One region of the Mesorhizobium sp. M0659 genome, then DNA from elsewhere that is predicted to be linked to it. Evidence: predicted binding sites of a transcription regulator. Region 1 holds the regulator's gene; each other region holds the start of a gene.

Region 1 (4,192 bases):
ATCCGTGACGTAAAGCGCTGACTCAAGAATAGCGGAGGGTTGCATCAGGCACCCCCCTCTGCCCTGCCGGGCATCTCCCCCGCAAGGGGGGAGATTGGCAGTTCCGCTGGCGGCGTCTCAACGTTGATGGTTGGCGAAAACGGTAGCGACCTCTGATCTCCCCCCTTGCGGGGGAGATGGCCGGCAGGCCAGAGGGGGGTGTCAAGGATCGCCGACGTCATCACGTTAAATTCAATCAGGCCACAGCCATCTGCTGCAAGCTCACCAGCCGCTGAATGCCCTTCTTGGCCAGGCCCATCAACTCCGCGAACTGCCCTTCCGAGAACGGCTCGCCCTCGGCGGTGCCCTGGATCTCGACGATGCCGCCCTTGCCGGTCATGACGAAATTGGCGTCGGTGCCGGCAGATGAATCCTCGATGTAGTCGAGGTCGATGACCGGCTGGCCGTCATGGATGCCGCAGGAAATTGCCGCGACATGGTCCTTCAGCACCTTGGCAACACTGGCCATCTGCCGCGCTTCCATCCAGCGCAGGCAATCGTAGAGCGCCACCCAGCCGCCGGTGATCGAGGCCGTGCGGGTGCCGCCATCGGCCTGGATGACGTCGCAGTCGACGGTGATCTGCTGTTCGCCCAGTGCCTGCAGGTCGACAACGGCGCGCAAGGAGCGGCCGATCAGCCGCTGGATTTCCAGCGTGCGGCCGCCTTGCCTGCCGGCCGAGGCTTCACGGCGCATGCGCTCGCCGGTCGAACGCGGCAGCATGCCGTATTCCGCCGTCACCCAGCCCTTGCCGGAATTGCGCATCCAGCCTGGCACCTTTTCCTCCAGGCTTGCCGTGCACAACACATGCGTGTCGCCGAATTTCACCAGGCACGAGCCTTCGGCGTGTTTGGAGACGCCGCGCTCGAAGGAGATGGCGCGCATTTCGTCGGCTTGGCGTTTGGAAGGGCGCATCGAGGCCTCTTTCTGTTCTTTTTACGGTTGCGTCGGCGGCTTGTAGACGCATGCAGCCCATGGCGCAAAGGAAAAGGCCCCGGCACAGACGCTGGGGCGATCGCAAGTGCGACGCCGGGTTGCGCGGGGGCGAGGGAAGTCTATATCCTTGGGCCGGAGGTTTTTGGCTCGAATGACCAAGGCAGTCACCGAACCCAGTCTGCTGGCGCCCGCGCTGCAATCGCTCGACATGCGTTCGCGCGACATTTTTAGGCGCATCGTCGAATCCTATCTGAAGGACGGTGAGCCTGTGGGATCGCGCAGCCTGTCGCGCATCCTGCCGTCGTCGCTGTCGCCGGCCACCATCCGCAATGTGATGAGCGACCTCGAACATCTCGGCCTGATCTATGCCCCGCACATCTCGGCCGGGCGCCTGCCGACCCAGACCGGCCTGCGCTTCTTCGTCGATGCCTTCATGGAGCTTGGCGATCTCTCCGACGAGGAACGCCGGGTCATCGAGGCGCAGGTGCGCGCCTCCGGCTCGGGCGCGACGCTGGAACACATGCTGACCGAGGCCAGCCAGATGCTGTCGGGCATGTCGCGCGGCGCCGGCCTGGTGCTCGCCACCAAGAACGAGGTGGCGCTGAAGCACATCGAGTTCATCCAGCTCGAGCCGACCAAGGCGCTGGCGGTGATGGTGTCGCAGAATGGCGATGTCGAGAACCGCGTCGTCGACCTGCCGGCCGGCATCACCGTCTCGCAGCTGCACGAGGCCTCCAACTTCCTCAACGCCCATATCAGGGGCCGCACGCTCGCCGAGGCGCGCATCGAGATCGCCCGCATCAAGGACGAGACCAGGGCAGCGCTGGACACGCTGTCGCAGGATCTGGTCGAGAAAGGCCTGGCGGTGTGGGCCGGCGCCGATAGCGGCCTGCCGGCGCGCCTTATCGTGCGCGGCCGCGCCAATTTGCTCGAAAACGTCACCGCCCAGGCCGATATCGAATTGCTGCGCCACCTGTTCGAGGATCTGGAGACGCAGGACGGGCTGATCCAGCTGCTCGACCTAGCCGAGGACGGCCCCGGCGTGCGGATCTTCATCGGCTCGGAAAACAAGCTGTTCTCGCTCTCCGGCTCGTCGCTGGTCGTGGCGCCTTACCGCGATAAGGACGCCCGCGTCGTCGGCGCGCTCGGCGTCATCGGCCCGACCAGGCTGAATTATGCCCGCATCGTGCCTATGGTCGACTACACTGCGCAATTGATTACCCGGATGTTAAGATAATTCCGAAGCCGGGATCACCGTAAAGGAGGGCGCAGAATGGCGCTTGAATCGTTCAAGGCCCAGATCAGCATGCTGCTCGAAGAAATGGTCAACCAGCCGGAGGACGAGCACGAAATCCAGGAGCAGCTGCGCGAAAAACTGCGCGAAATGCGCGCCATGGGCTTGCCGCTGCCGGAAGATCTCGTCGCATTGGAAAAGCGTCTCGACGACGATCTCGACGTCGAAGAGGAAAGTTGAGCGGTTCTCTCGTCGAATCTGCGCGCGCGCACGCTTCTCTTTTGCGGCGGCCGCACAATATCTCCCTTGTGCATGACGCGCCGACCGGCGCGAGTTCGAGGAGAACAGCATGATCCGGATTGCCGGCTTGGCAGGCCTTGCCCTGCTTCTGGCCACCAGCGCCTTCGCCCAGGAGGCCGATCAACCGCTGCTGACCGGCAAAGACGCTTTCGGCGACTGGACGGCCGACAAGCCAGGTGTGCGCCGGCTGATCAAGCCGGATGATCTGCAAAAGCCCAACATCACCGAATCCGCCTCCAACAGCGCCGGCCTTGGCGATCGGCCCGAGGGCGCGAAGCCCGTCCTGCTGCCTGGGTTTTCGGCCGAACTGGTTGCTTCCGGCATTTCCAATCCGCGGGTCGTGCGCGTGGCGCCGAACGGCGACCTGTTCGTCGCCGACAGCGACGCCAACCAGATCCGCGTCTATCGGCTGGCCAAAGGTAGCGCGAAGCCGGCCGAAGAGGGCATTTTTGCCGACAATCTCAACCAGCCCTATGGCATTGCCTTCTTCCCGCCTGGCGACAAGCCGCAATGGGTCTACGTCGCCAACAACGACAGCGTGGTCCGCTACGCCTATCGCGACGGCGACCTTAAAGCGTCCGGCGAACCGGAGACGATTGTCTCCGACATCCCTACCGGCGGCCACTGGACCCGCGATATCGCCTTCTCGCCGGACGGGAAGACGCTGTATCTCTCGGTCGGCTCCGGTTCTAACGTCGCGGAGGGCATGGGGAAGGCACCGAATAGCGGCCTTGACGCCTGGGCAAAATCACAGCCACTCGGCGCCACCTGGGGTTCCGAGGATGGCCGTGCCGACGTGCTTGCCTTCGGCCCCGACGGCAAGAATGGCCGCATCCTCGCTACTGGCCTGCGCAATTGTTCGGGCATGACCGTGCAACCGGCCACCGGCGCGCTGTGGTGTGTCGTCAACGAGCGCGACGGTCTCGGCGACGATGTGCCGTTCGAATATGCCACCTCAGTCAAGGACGGCGCCTTCTATGGCTGGCCCTGGTATTATATCGGCGCCAACGAGGACCCGCGTCACGAGGGCGCGCGCCCAGACCTCGCCGGCTCGGTCACCGTGCCCGACGTGCTGATGCAGGCGCATTCGGCGCCGCTCAACATCGCCTTCTATGACGGCGGCAATTTCCCGGCAGAGTACAAGGGTGACGCCTTCGTCGCCCTGCACGGCTCCTGGAACCGTGGTATGAGGACCGGCTACAAGGTGGTGCGGCTGAGATTCAGCCACGGCAAGCCGACCGGCGAGTACCAGGATTTCATAACCGGCTTCGTCCTCTCCGACGACGCCGTCTGGGGCCGGCCGGTCGGCGTCGCGGTGGCCAAGGACGGCGCGCTTATCGTCACCGAGGATGGCAACGGCACCATCTGGCGCATCACCCATGTCGATGGCCCATCCTGAGCCGGCGAACAGCGCAATCCGGCCCTAATGTACGTCCCGATGGATCACCTTGGGATAGGTATGGATCACCTCGGCCGATGAGACACGGTCATCGAAACCGGTATCCCTGAGATTGAAGAGCCCGACTGAGCCGAAGGACTTCTTCGCCCCTTGCGCGAAGCGGCCGTCGCTGAAATCGTGTTCGTAAAGCGTCACCGTGACGTGGCCGGCATTGAGCTTCGGCACGTAAACACTGCTGATGGTGTCGTTGGCGACGCTAAGCTGGTTGACGTTGAAGCGATAGAGG
Region 2 (4,192 bases), on a different contig from region 1:
CCTGCAACGATGCCTTCTTCCACGGCCGCGCGGGTCGCGTTGAGGGCGTCGTCGACGCGGTCCTTCTTTTCCTTGACTTCGACTTCCGTCGCGCCGCCGACACGGATCACCGCAACGCCGCCGGCGAGCTTCGCCAGACGTTCCTGCAGCTTCTCCTTGTCGTAGTCCGACGTGGTCTCTTCGATCTGCTGCTTGATCTGGGCAACGCGGCCCTGGATCTCGTCCTTCTTGCCGGCGCCGTCGACAATGGTGGTGTTCTCCTTGGAGATCGACACCTTCTTGGCGCGGCCGAGCATGTTGAGGCCGACATTCTCGAGCTTGATGCCGAGGTCTTCCGAAATGACCTGGCCACCGGTGAGGATGGCGATGTCTTCCAGCATGGCCTTGCGGCGATCACCGAAGCCCGGCGCCTTGACGGCGGCGATCTTCAGGCCACCGCGCAGCTTGTTGACGACCAGCGTGGCCAGAGCCTCGCCTTCGACGTCTTCCGAGATGATGAGCAGCGGCTTGGAGGTCTGCACGACGGCTTCGAGAACCGGCAGCATGGCCTGGAGGTTGGAGAGCTTCTTCTCGTGCAGGAGGATGTAGACGTCCTCGAGCTCGGCAACCATCTTGTCGGCGTTGGTGACGAAGTAGGGCGAGAGATAGCCGCGGTCGAACTGCATGCCTTCGACGACTTCCAGCTCGGTCTCGGCGGTCTTGGCTTCCTCAACCGTGATGACGCCTTCATTGCCGACCTTCTGCATCGCTTCGGCGATCATCTTGCCGACCGACTCGTCGCCATTGCCGGCGATCGTGCCGACCTGGGCAACTTCCTCGGAAGTCTTGATCTTCTTGGCAGCGTTGCCGAGAGCCGCGACGACTTCGGTCACGGCCAGGTCGATGCCGCGCTTCAGGTCCATCGGGTTCATGCCGGCGGCAACCGCCTTGTTACCTTCCTGGACGATCGACTGCGCCAGGACGGTCGCGGTCGTGGTGCCATCACCGGCGATGTCGTTGGTCTTCGAAGCAACTTCGCGGATCATCTGCGCGCCCATGTTTTCGAACTTGTCGGAAAGTTCGATTTCCTTGGCGACGGTGACGCCGTCCTTGGTGATGCGCGGTGCGCCGAACGACTTGTCGATGACGACGTTGCGGCCCTTGGGGCCGAGCGTGACCTTCACCGCGTCGGCGAGGATGTTGATGCCGTGAAGCATGCGCTCACGGGCATCGCGGGAGAATTTTACGTCTTTGGCAGCCATTTTTTAGCTCCTGGCAGGGGCTTGCGATTCAAGCCCGGGAATTCAGTTGACGGTGAGGCCGATAATCAGCCGATGATGCCCATAATGTCGGATTCCTTCATGATCAGAAGGTCTTCGCCATTGAGCTTGACTTCGGTGCCCGACCACTTGCCGAACAGGATGCGGTCGCCGGCCTTGACGTCCAGCGGGACCAGCTTGCCGGCTTCGTCGCGAGCGCCGGAGCCGACGGCGATGATCTCGCCTTCCTGCGGCTTTTCCTTCGCCGTATCCGGGATGATGATCCCGCCGGCGGTCTTGGATTCGGATTCGACCCGGCGTACGACCACGCGGTCATGCAGCGGCCGGAAATTCGACTTTGCCATTTTTTGGATTTCCTTGGTGCGGATGTTGAACGGTGCTCCGTTGCCGGAGCATGCCTAGCACTCAGCCGAAGCGAGTGCTAACGCGGCAATGAGATAAGCCGCAGGCACCTGCTAGTCAAGACGGAAGAGCAAAGAGCAAAGAGAAAAGAGAAGACAGCAAAGAGCAGCCAGAAAAGAACGTGTAAGCATCGAGCCTTTTATGTGAACAATGTCGGGTATCCGACATATATGGGGCGGCTCACCCTTTGTAATTGAGCTTTATTCAGATGGTACGGTTGGTGCAACGGGTGTTGCATTTGAACTCATCCAGAGGCTCGCACGGGTCGTGCTGCGTCAGCTTGGTCATGTCGAGCTTCAGAAGGCCATTTTGGCATTGGTTCTGTTGCACCTATTGCCATTCATGACCAGTCCTGCGCGCGTGAGCCGGCCGACTACATTCCAACCACGAGAGCGCCGCCGCTGAGACCCGCACCGGCCGCCGCCAGAAGGATTTTCTCTCCTGGCTGGAATGGCTTCGTCTGGTTGGCGAGCGAGAGCGACAGCGGGACCGTCGCGGCCGAAGAGTTGCCGTATTCGGCAATCGTCTTGACAATTGCTTGGTCCGCAATGCCGAGGTTTCTTCCGACCGCGCCGAAAATCCGAGTATTGGCCTGATGCGGCACAAACCGGCCGACATTGTGTGGCCGCACTCCCGCAGCGGCTAGCGCGGTTGTCGAGCAATCGGTCATCATCTCGACGGCCTTTGCGAATATTTCGGGCCCGTCGGTCATCGTCATCCGGGTCTGCCCGAGGTCGAGGTCGCCATGGAACGGCGTGTTGCTTCCTCCTGCGGGAATCTGGATCAGCCCGTAGCGCGAGCCGTCCGAAGCCACCGAGGCACCGAGAATGCCCCGATCAGCATCATCGCACTGACCGATCACCAGGGCGCCGGCGGCATCGGCGAACAAGACTGAGCTCGCGCGCTCGGCTGGATTGATGCGGCGGCTGAGAATGTTGGCGGCGATGACCAGCGCTGGTTTGCCATGCAGGCGGGTGAACCCGTCCGCAAACATGAGCGCATAGATGAAGCCAGCGCAGGCGCCGGTCAGATCGACCGCGCCTGCGCGGCCAAGGCCAAGCTTGTGTGCGACCAGCGGCGCGCTGGGCGGCAGAAGATGGTCGGGCGTCGAGGTGGCAAGCAACAGCAGACCGATGTCGTGGCGCGCAATACCGGCGTTCACCAGCGCCATGTCGCCAGCCCGGGTGGCAAGACCCGACAGCGTGTCTTCGTCCGTTGCCCAGAAGCGCGAACGGATTCCGGTACGCCTTTCGATCCAGCCCGGCTCGAGGCCGAGATTGCTCTCGATCTCGGCATTGGCCACCTTGCGCCCAGGCACGTGATGGCCAAGTCCGAGAATGCGCGACGACTTGCTCATGGCCTGGACCCGAAGCGTTCCCCGGCCTCCTCGATGGCGTCATAGACTCGTTCGAGCTCGTCGTCTGCGATGCAATAGGGTGGCAGAAGGTAGAGGACATTGCCGAGCGGGCGCACAAGCAGGCCGCGCTCGAGGAAGAAAGCGCGCAGCTTCGGACCAATCTCGGCGAGATAACCTGCGGAACCGGTTCGCAGGTCGAGCGCCGCGATCGTTCCCGTGGCTCGACAGCCGGCAAAATATGGATTGTCCCGAAAGCGTTGCAGCCCGACGGCCTGCATCACGCTCAAGGCCGTGATCCGCTCGGCCACTGGCTCGTCGCGCCAGATCTCGACATTGGCGAGTGCTGCCGCACAGGCAATCGGATTGGCGGTGTAGGAGCTCGAATGGAAAAACGTCTTCTTCCGGTCCTCGGAATAGTGCGCCCGGAAGATGGCATCGGTGACAAGCGTTACGGCCAGCGGGATGGTGCCGCCGGTCAAGCCTTTGGAGGTGCACAGGATATCTGGAGAAATCGATGCCTGCTCGCAGGCGAACATGGTTCCGGTGCGTCCCCAGCCGGTCATCACCTCGTCGGCGATCAGCAGCGTGCCGGAGGCCTCAGTGATCTTCTTCAATTCGGCCAGAACCGATGCTGGATACATCAGCATGCCGCCGGCGCCCAGCACCAGCGGCTCGACGATCAAGGCTGCGGCTCGTCGATCGCGGGTCACAGCCTGGAAACGATCCAGCGTCTCCTGCTCGTGCCCCGCGGCCGGAAAGGGGATTATGTCGACCTCGAACAGCAAGGGTTCGTAGGCGGCGTTGAACACGCCACGCGCACCGACGCTCATCGTTCCGATCGTGTCACCATGATAGCTGTGCTCCATGACGACGATGCGCGAGCGCGGCGCGCCGATGTTGCGGAAATAACCGAGCGCCATCTTCAGCGCGACTTCGACTGAGGTCGAGCCACTGTCGGAATAGAACACCCAGTCGAGTCCAGCGGGAGCGAGGCCGACAAGCGCCTTGGCCAAGCGCTCTGCCGGCTCGTGCGTGAAGCCCGCAAAGATAATCTGGTCGAGGCTCGACGCGGTTGTCTCGATTGCCTTCATGATGCGGGGATGGCGGTGGCCATGTGTGACGACCCACCAGGAGGAGATGGCGTCCAGGATGCGGGCGCCGTCGGCCCTGTGGA
Region 3 (4,192 bases), on a different contig from region 1:
CGGAACGTCGGTGATCATCGCTTCGGCGGTGATCAGAAGCGCTGCAATCGAGCCGGCATCCTGCAGTGCGGTGCGCACCACTTTCGCCGGATCGACGATGCCCGCCTTGATCATGTCGACATAGACCTCGTTCTGGGCATCAAAGCCCTGATTGTGGTCCTTGCTGTCGGACAGCCTGCCGACGACGATCGAGCCTTCGACACCGGAATTCTCGGCGATCTGGCGGATCGGCGCTTCGAGTGCCCTGAGCACGATCGAAATGCCTGCCGTCACATCGTCATTGGCGCCAGTCAGCCCGGCCAGCGCCGATCTGGCGCGCAGAAGCGCCACGCCACCGCCGGGCACGATGCCTTCTTCCACCGCCGCGCGCGTCGCATTCAGCGCGTCGTCGATGCGGTCCTTCTTTTCCTTCACTTCAGACTCGGTGACGCCGCCGACGCGGATCACGGCGACGCCGCCGGCGAGCTTGGCCAGCCGCTCCTGCAGCTTCTCCTTGTCGTAGTCGGACGTGGTCTCCTCGATCTGGCCCTTGATCTGCGCGATGCGCGCCTGGATGGTCGCCTTGGTGCCGGCGCCGTCGATGATCGTGGTGGTGTCCTTCTCGATCAGTACGCGCTTGGCGCGGCCAAGCATCTCGATGGTGACGTTTTCGAGCTTGATGCCGAGATCCTCGGAAATCATCTGGCCCGATGTCAGCACGGCGATGTCTTCCAGCATCGCCTTGCGGCGATCGCCGAAGCCCGGCGCCTTGACGGCCGCGACCTTGAGGCCGCCGCGCAGCTTGTTGACGACCAGCGTCGCCAGTGCTTCGCCTTCGACGTCTTCCGAGATGATCAGCAACGGCCTGCCGCTCTGCACCACTGCTTCGAGGATCGGCAGCATCGCCTGCAGATTGCCGAGCTTCTTCTCGTGGATGAGCACGTAAGGCTCTTCCAGTTCGACGCGCATCTTGTCGGCATTGGTGACGAAATAGGGTGAGAGATAGCCGCGGTCGAACTGCATGCCTTCGACGACGTCGAGTTCGGTGTCGGCGGTCTTGGCCTCCTCGACGGTGATGACGCCGTCATTGCCGACCTTGTCCATCGCCTTGGCGATCATGGCGCCGACGCTGGCATCGCCATTGGCGGCGATGGTGCCGACCTGCGCGATCTCGGCCGACGACTTGACCTTCTTGGCCTTCGCCTTGATGTCCTTGACCACGGCGGCGACAGCCTGGTCGATGCCACGCTTGAGGTCCATCGGGTTCATGCCCGCGGCAACCAGCTTGGCGCCTTCGCGCAGGATCGATGCGGCCAGCACCGTGGCGGTGGTGGTGCCGTCACCGGCGAGGTCGTTGGTCTTCGAAGCCACTTCGCGCACCATCTGCGCGCCCATGTTCTCGAACTTGTCAGCAAGCTCGATTTCCTTGGCCACCGTCACACCGTCCTTGGTGATGCGCGGCGCGCCATAGGCCTTGTCGATGATGACGTTGCGGCCCTTGGGGCCGAGCGTGACCTTCACCGCATTGGTGAGGATCTCGACGCCGCGCAGCATGCGGTCGCGCGCGTCGGTGGCGAATTTGATTTCCTTGGCAGACATTTTTTTCAATCCCGTTGGTGTGGTGAAGCAAGCGGCTCGCCGGAGCCTGGCAAAGCCAGGCCGGTCAGGCAGCCTTCTTGGCTTTGACGCTCTTCTCGGTGACGACCGTCCCGCTCTTGCCGATAGCGGCCGTCTCGCTCTTGTCGATGACGCCCATAATGTCGGCTTCCTTCATGATCAGCAGGTCCTCGCCGTCGATCTTGACCTCGGTGCCCGACCATTTGCCGAACAGGATGAAGTCGCCGGCCTTGACGTCGAGCGGAACAAGCGCGCCGTTTTCGTCGCGTGCGCCCGGCCCAACGGCGATGACTTCGCCTTCCTGCGGCTTTTCCTTGGCATTGTCGGGAATGATGATGCCGCCCTTGGATTTGACATCGCCTTCGGCGCGCCGGATGACGACGCGGTCGTGGAGTGGCCGAAACTTCATGAGAACTTCTTTCTGGGGCCGGCATAGGCGACCGCGCCGTTCTTATAGGCGTGTTGGCACTCGATAGATAGGAGTGCCAAAAATTATTCGTGGCCAAAATTAAATATTAAAAAGTATTATGATGTCTGCAGGGTTCGAAACGTCGCGAGGCGCCTAGATATTTCAAAAAATTGAATTCCGAGGCAAAAGTGACTATTTATATCGTAAGTTCGATTTCACAATTTCAGGCACGAAGGAGATTTAGGCGATGGCCGAAGGCAATCAGAGCATCATGGAAAAAGCTGAAGCCCGCTTCATGGACAAGCAGAAGAAGACGGCCGAGCGCAACAAGGCAACCTCCGACTACATGTCCGAAGCGAGGGCCAGGGAGATCAAGACGGCAAGGCTCAGGGAATTGCGCTTGGCCAAGGAAGAGGCCGACCGCGTCGCGGAAGCCTTGAACCCGACACCGAAGAAGAAGCGGGCGACAGTCAAGAAAGCCGCCGCCGCGCCGAAGGGGGGCACGTCATGAGCCTGACATTCCCCAATCCAAGTCGCTTCTATGACGAGGCCGGCAAGCGCATCCGCTTTGTCGGCCACGACGGCATGTTCCAGATTTCCTTCTCTGTCGCAGCCGATGCCCTCTCGAAGGCGCCATCAGGGACGGCGACCGCGGAAGCCACCTATCTGGCGGCTTTCGACACCGCGTCCAGCTCCATCCATGACATTGCCAGCAAGGCCTACGCCCGCACCCGCAAGAGCATATATGTGCTCACAGCCGCGGATTTCGGTTAGCGCGCGTTCGTCTTGCAATCAGAGCGGCTGAGATCAGCGTGCGTCAGGACTTGCGGTCGGCTTTTGCCCGCCGCTTGACGTCCCGGCTGTTCAGGCGGTCGGCCATCGCTTCCGCATCGCGCAAATTCATGGCCACCATTACCTGTTGCTTAAGCTCGACAGGCTGGCCGGTGAAGATGTCGAAGATAGTCCAGCTCTCGGGCTCGTCCATGCGCAACGCGTAGCGGTTTGCCATATCGGCATCAGGCCCTTGACATGAAAAATGCCGCCGCCAGGATCAGGATTGTCCAGGCCACCACCGACAGCTTCAAGGCCAGGCCGCCATGCATTGAAAGTATCTCGCGCATGCGCAGGGCCACGGTCCTCTTCGACAGGCGGGTGCTGCCGCAATCGCGACCGGGGGCTTGACGCCAAGCTTTCCAAAGGCCGGCAGCAGCGGTGGCGTTCGCATGAAATGACCTCGAATTGCCGGAGAAAACAGGGCTCCTCATAACACCCTTCTTGAAACTCCCCGCATGCCAAATAGAACCCGGTCCGTGGAAGGGCCATGCCGCCCGATTCGCCGCCTTCCATCAGGCGGATCGTCATCTGGCGCAATCCGTGCAACGCGGTTAGGTTGCGCGCGAAACTGAGGTTGTTCAAAGCGTGACAGGCGAACGGAGACGACGATGACGGCGCCCGGCGATTTGCTGCAAGCCTTGTTCATGAGATTGAAGAGCGATGCCTCGCTGACGGCGCTGCTCGGCGGCGCCGGGTTGCGCGAGCAGGCGGCCGACAGTGCCGCCTTCCCTTATGTGACCTATGGCAGGACCAGCGCATTCGATCTGGACACCGGCGCCGACAATGATGACGACCAGCTCATCACGCTGCATGTCTGGTCGAAGGCGCAAGGCGAGGCCGAGACGCGTCTGATCATGGACAGCATCCGGGCGCGCCTTGACGGCGCCGCTTTCGCCACCGGCTCGCGCGACCAGACCCGCCTGTCGCTGGAGTTCGCCGAGGCCCGCTACGACGAGGACCTGGCGCTCTACCACGGGGTGCTGCGGATACGCGCTCTCACCGAACAAAGTGATTGAAGCAACCTAGATCTGCGCCTGGATCTCGGCCTTGTCGATGACTGACCACACCTCGCGGATGCGACCCTCTCCGAATTCGTAGAAAACATTCTCAGCGAACGACACGCGCTTGCCGTTCACCGGCAGGCCGAACAGCACGCCCTTGGGATGACAGTCGAAATGCAGGCGCGCCGCCATGCGCGGCGGCTGGCAGACCAGCAGTTCGATGTTGAAGCGGAGGTCGGGAATCGCCTCGAAATCGCCTTCGAGCATACGGCGATAACCCGACAGGCCGAGCATTTCGCCATTGTGCTGCACCTCGTCGCCGACAAAGTCTCCAAGTTTCGCCCAGTCCTGG
Region 4 (4,192 bases), on a different contig from region 1:
CTGGTGGATGAGGTTTTCGAAGCCGTCGGCCAGGTTGGCTGTGCCGGCGGCAACAATCTTCGACAGGTTCCTGGCGCGACCTGGGGTCTTGTTGGCATCGAGCAGCACGGCCCTGCCCTCATGCACGACAAAGTCGAATTTGCCATAGTCGAAGCCCAGCTTCCGACGCAAGGCGCGCAGTTCGTCGGGAACCGCAACCGGCTGCCGGCGGACGGTGTCGTCGCCCTTGACCAGGCGCTGCGGCGAGACATAGCGGGTGCAGCGCTCCCGATCGCCGCAGAATATCCAGAACCGCGCCGCAAACCCGTCGGGCTCGATTTCGGGAATGAATTTTTCCACGATCAGGTCGGCACGCCTGAAAATCTCCGGCGCCACATCGGCCAGCGAGGCATGCACCTGATAACGGTCGAAGGTCTGCGCGCCCGGGAAAGGCACTGCCTTGCCGGCGCGAACGGATTTTCGGTTGAGCTGCTCCTCGGGCGTCCCCCAATGATTGAGGTTGCTCTTGACGATGACCTGGCCGCTCCAGTTGGCACCCTCCTCGAGGATCGCACCACTGATGCGGCGCTTGGAAATGTCGGTTGCACCAAGATTGAGACAAATCGGAAATCCGCGCGCGTAGTCGACATAGTCCGATGGCGTCACTGTCGCGTCGACATGCAGGACGGCAATATCGGCGTTATGACTTGCCGAGGGTCCACGCATGATCTGCACGGAGTGACCGCGCCGTTTCAGCTCCGCCAGGACGTCGAACAGCATGTAGGGGCTGTCCTGGCGCAGCAGGAGGCCCCGCCGGCTCTGGAAGCGGTCAAATTCATGCGTTATGACGGCAATGCGGGCCATGGCCTTTCCTGCATGAGGTAACTCGCAAGGCAACCAACAGCCTGGAAGGAAATATGTCCAGCCTTTCCCCAAACCGTTCCGCATGACTGAGCATTGGGACGCAATTCGCCGTCATTGGCGGCTTCTCGGGTCGCCGCTGTGTCCGCCCCCGGAAGCTGTCGCCGCCTATGAGCGCGAACTTAGCCTGCAATCAGTCGATGTGGTGCTGCTCGGGGTCACGCCGGAGCTTGCCGGCCTCGGAAGGACCATGCTCGCGATCGACGAGTCCACTGCCATGATATCGGGCATCTGGCCGGGCGATACCGCCTCACGCAAGGCGGTGATCGGCAACTGGCTGGAGTTGCCGCTGGGCGACGAAAGCGCCGGGGCGGTGATCGGCGACGGCTGCCTGTCGGCGCTGGACTCCTCGGTTGCACGGCAGGCGCTGCTTGCCGAGATCGCGCGTGTGCTGAAGTCCGGTGGGCGGGCTGCATTGCGCGCCTATGCAAGTCCTCAGGTACAGGATGATCTGCAGGAGGTCCGGGCGCTGACGCTTTCCGGTGGTGTCGCGACCTTCCACGAACTCAAATGGCGCATTGCCATGGCTTGTGCTGGCAGCGATCCCGACCGCGCCATTCCGGTGCGGGCGATCCTCGATGCCTTCGATGCGCTGTTTGCCGACCGGGAGGCCCTTGCCGCGACGACCGGATGGGAGATGCCGATCATCGGCACCATCGATGCCTATGCGAATTCGAAGACTGTCTACAGTTTCGCCCCGGCGGCGACGCTGGTCGAAGAGGCGAGCCGGTTTTTTGACAGTGTCCGCCTCGCGCCGACAGGGACCTATGGGCTGGCTGAACGCTGTCCGCTTCTGGTGCTTGAATCGCCGCGGCGCCGATAGGGTCTGCCGTCGGATCGCGGCACGGCTCCAATTGGCACAATTGTGCTCACCGTTCGCCTTGACTCTCGAAAGCCACGCGCTTATTTCAGCGCGACGTTAGCACTCTCCCCAGGTGAGTGCTAACGCACATCCGGCACCGCCGGATCGAGGAACAGCTCTCACCGTTCTCATTCGAGGAAGAAAAAATGGCAAAGTCGAAGTTCCGCCCGCTTCATGACCGCGTGGTCGTACGCCGGGTCGAATCCGAATCCAAGACCGCCGGCGGGATCATCATCCCGGATACGGCAAAGGAAAAGCCGCAGGAAGGCGAGATCATCGCCGTCGGCTCCGGCGCTCGCGACGAAGCCGGCAAGCTGGTCCCGCTGGACGTCAAGGCCGGCGACCGCATCCTGTTCGGCAAGTGGTCGGGCACCGAAGTCAAGCTCAATGGCGAAGACCTTCTGATCATGAAGGAATCCGACATTATGGGCATCATCGGCTGATTATCGGCCTCACCGTCAACTAATTTCGGGCTTGATCGCAAGCCCCCTGCCAGGAGCTAAAAAATGGCTGCTAAAGACGTAAAATTCTCCCGCGACGCCCGCGAGCGCATGCTGCGCGGCGTCAACATCCTCGCCGACGCAGTGAAGGTCACGCTCGGCCCCAAGGGCCGCAACGTCGTCATCGACAAGTCGTTCGGCGCACCGCGCATCACCAAGGACGGCGTCACCGTCGCCAAGGAAATCGAGCTTGAAGACAAGTTCGAAAACATGGGCGCGCAGATGGTCCGCGAAGTTGCTTCGAAGACCAACGACATCGCCGGCGACGGCACCACGACCGCGACCGTTCTGGCGCAGTCGATCGTCCAGGAAGGCCACAAGGCCGTTGCCGCCGGCATGAACCCGATGGATCTGAAGCGCGGCATCGACCTGGCCGTGACCGAAGTCGTCGCGGCTCTCGGCAAGGCTGCCAAGAAGATCAAGACCTCCGAGGAAGTTGCCCAGGTCGGCACGATCTCGGCCAATGGCGACGAGTCGGTCGGCGCCATGATCGCCGAAGCGATGCAGAAGGTCGGCAATGAAGGCGTCATCACGGTTGAAGAAGCCAAGACCGCCGAGACCGAGCTGGAAGTCGTCGAAGGCATGCAGTTCGACCGCGGCTATCTCTCGCCCTACTTCGTCACCAACGCCGACAAGATGGTTGCCGAGCTCGAGGACGTCTACATCCTCCTGCACGAGAAGAAGCTGTCCAACCTCCAGGCCATGCTGCCGGTTCTCGAAGCCGTCGTGCAGACCTCCAAGCCGCTGCTCATCATCTCGGAAGACGTCGAAGGCGAGGCTCTGGCCACGCTGGTCGTCAACAAGCTGCGTGGCGGCCTGAAGATCGCCGCCGTCAAGGCGCCGGGCTTCGGTGATCGCCGCAAGGCCATGCTGGAAGACATCGCCATCCTGACCGGTGGCCAGGTCATCTCGGAAGACCTCGGCATCAAGCTCGAGAATGTCGGCCTCAACATGCTCGGCCGCGCCAAGAAGGTGTCGATCTCCAAGGAGAACACCACCATCGTCGACGGCGCCGGCAAGAAGGCCGAGATCCAGGGCCGCGTTGCCCAGATCAAGCAGCAGATCGAAGAGACCACGTCGGACTACGACAAGGAGAAGCTGCAGGAACGTCTGGCGAAGCTCGCCGGCGGCGTTGCGGTGATCCGTGTCGGCGGCGCGACGGAAGTCGAAGTCAAGGAAAAGAAGGACCGCGTCGATGACGCCCTCAACGCGACCCGTGCGGCCGTGGAAGAAGGCATCGTTGCAGGCGGCGGCGTCGCTCTCCTGCGCGCTTCGGCCAACATCAAGGTCACCGGCGTCAATGCCGACCAGGCTGCCGGCATCAACATCGTTCGTCGTGCACTGCAGGCTCCGGCCCGTCAGATCGCTTCAAACGCAGGTGCTGAAGCTTCGATCGTCGCCGGCAAGATCCTCGACAACAAGGGCGCGACCTACGGCTACAACGCCCAGACCGGCGAGTATGGCGACATGATCGCCATGGGCATCGTCGACCCGGTCAAGGTCGTTCGCACCGCTCTCCAGGACGCGGCTTCGGTCGCCGGCCTGCTCGTCACCACCGAAGCCATGATCGCGGAGGCTCCCAAGAAGGAGTCGGCTGGCGGCGGCATGCCTGGCGGCATGGGCGGCGGCGGCATGGGCGGCATGGGCGGCATGGATTTCTAAGAATCCATAAAGCCGCCCATGAGCTAAAGTTGCTCAAGCCCGCAAGCGGGCTTGAGTGGCGGCATGGATTTCTAATCCAGCCAACCTGGCTTATGGATAAGGAAAGGGCGCCGAGAGGCGCCCTTTTTGTTTTAGAGACCAGTTAGTTAGGCCGCGCTCTCCGCCTGCCGCGCAACCTTGCCCGCAAGCACCGCCTGCTCGACGAATGCAGCCACCTCATCGGCCACCACCAGCACCGGTGCACGGTCGCGGGTGGCCCGCGCAATCA

The links. The regulator HrcA, encoded in region 1, represses chaperone genes, less so after heat shock. The targets are predictions, from matches to a motif close to GTTAGCACTCNCNNNNNGNGAGTGCTAAC.
Region 2: the regulator HrcA is predicted to act here: its motif matches at 1,657-1,685, upstream of groES (co-chaperone GroES).
Region 3: the regulator HrcA is predicted to act here: its motif matches at 2,058-2,086, upstream of NKI31_RS25585 (co-chaperone GroES).
Region 4: the regulator HrcA is predicted to act here: its motif matches at 1,819-1,847, upstream of groES (co-chaperone GroES).

The regions. Positions count from the first base shown of each region.
Region 1 is NZ_JAMYPY010000014.1:124,462-128,653, reverse strand. Features, by position in the region: gene NKI31_RS21850 (VOC family protein) at 1-45, opposite strand, end outside; gene rph (ribonuclease PH) at 236-952, opposite strand; gene hrcA (heat-inducible transcriptional repressor HrcA) at 1,125-2,210, shown strand; gene NKI31_RS21835 (hypothetical protein) at 2,247-2,447, shown strand; gene NKI31_RS21830 (PQQ-dependent sugar dehydrogenase) at 2,557-3,906, shown strand; gene NKI31_RS21825 (hypothetical protein) at 3,931-4,192, opposite strand, start outside.
Region 2 is NZ_JAMYPY010000012.1:14,422-18,613, forward strand. Features, by position in the region: gene groL (chaperonin GroEL) at 1-1,241, opposite strand, end outside; gene groES (co-chaperone GroES) at 1,307-1,603, opposite strand; gene bioZ (3-oxopimeloyl-[acyl-carrier-protein] synthase BioZ) at 2,035-3,018, opposite strand; gene NKI31_RS19630 (adenosylmethionine--8-amino-7-oxononanoate transaminase) at 3,015-4,192, opposite strand, start outside.
Region 3 is NZ_JAMYPY010000020.1:57,278-61,469, forward strand. Features, by position in the region: gene groL (chaperonin GroEL) at 1-1,578, opposite strand, end outside; gene NKI31_RS25585 (co-chaperone GroES) at 1,643-2,005, opposite strand; gene NKI31_RS25590 (hypothetical protein) at 2,253-2,516, shown strand; gene NKI31_RS25595 (DUF1488 family protein) at 2,513-2,779, shown strand; gene NKI31_RS25600 (hypothetical protein) at 2,823-3,014, opposite strand; gene NKI31_RS25605 (DUF3168 domain-containing protein) at 3,448-3,855, shown strand; gene NKI31_RS25610 (ester cyclase) at 3,862-4,192, opposite strand, start outside.
Region 4 is NZ_JAMYPY010000009.1:153,794-157,985, reverse strand. Features, by position in the region: gene NKI31_RS16905 (hypothetical protein) at 1-843, opposite strand, end outside; gene NKI31_RS16900 (class I SAM-dependent methyltransferase) at 926-1,723, shown strand; gene groES (co-chaperone GroES) at 1,909-2,205, shown strand; gene groL (chaperonin GroEL) at 2,269-3,924, shown strand; gene NKI31_RS16885 (TetR/AcrR family transcriptional regulator) at 4,071-4,192, opposite strand, start outside.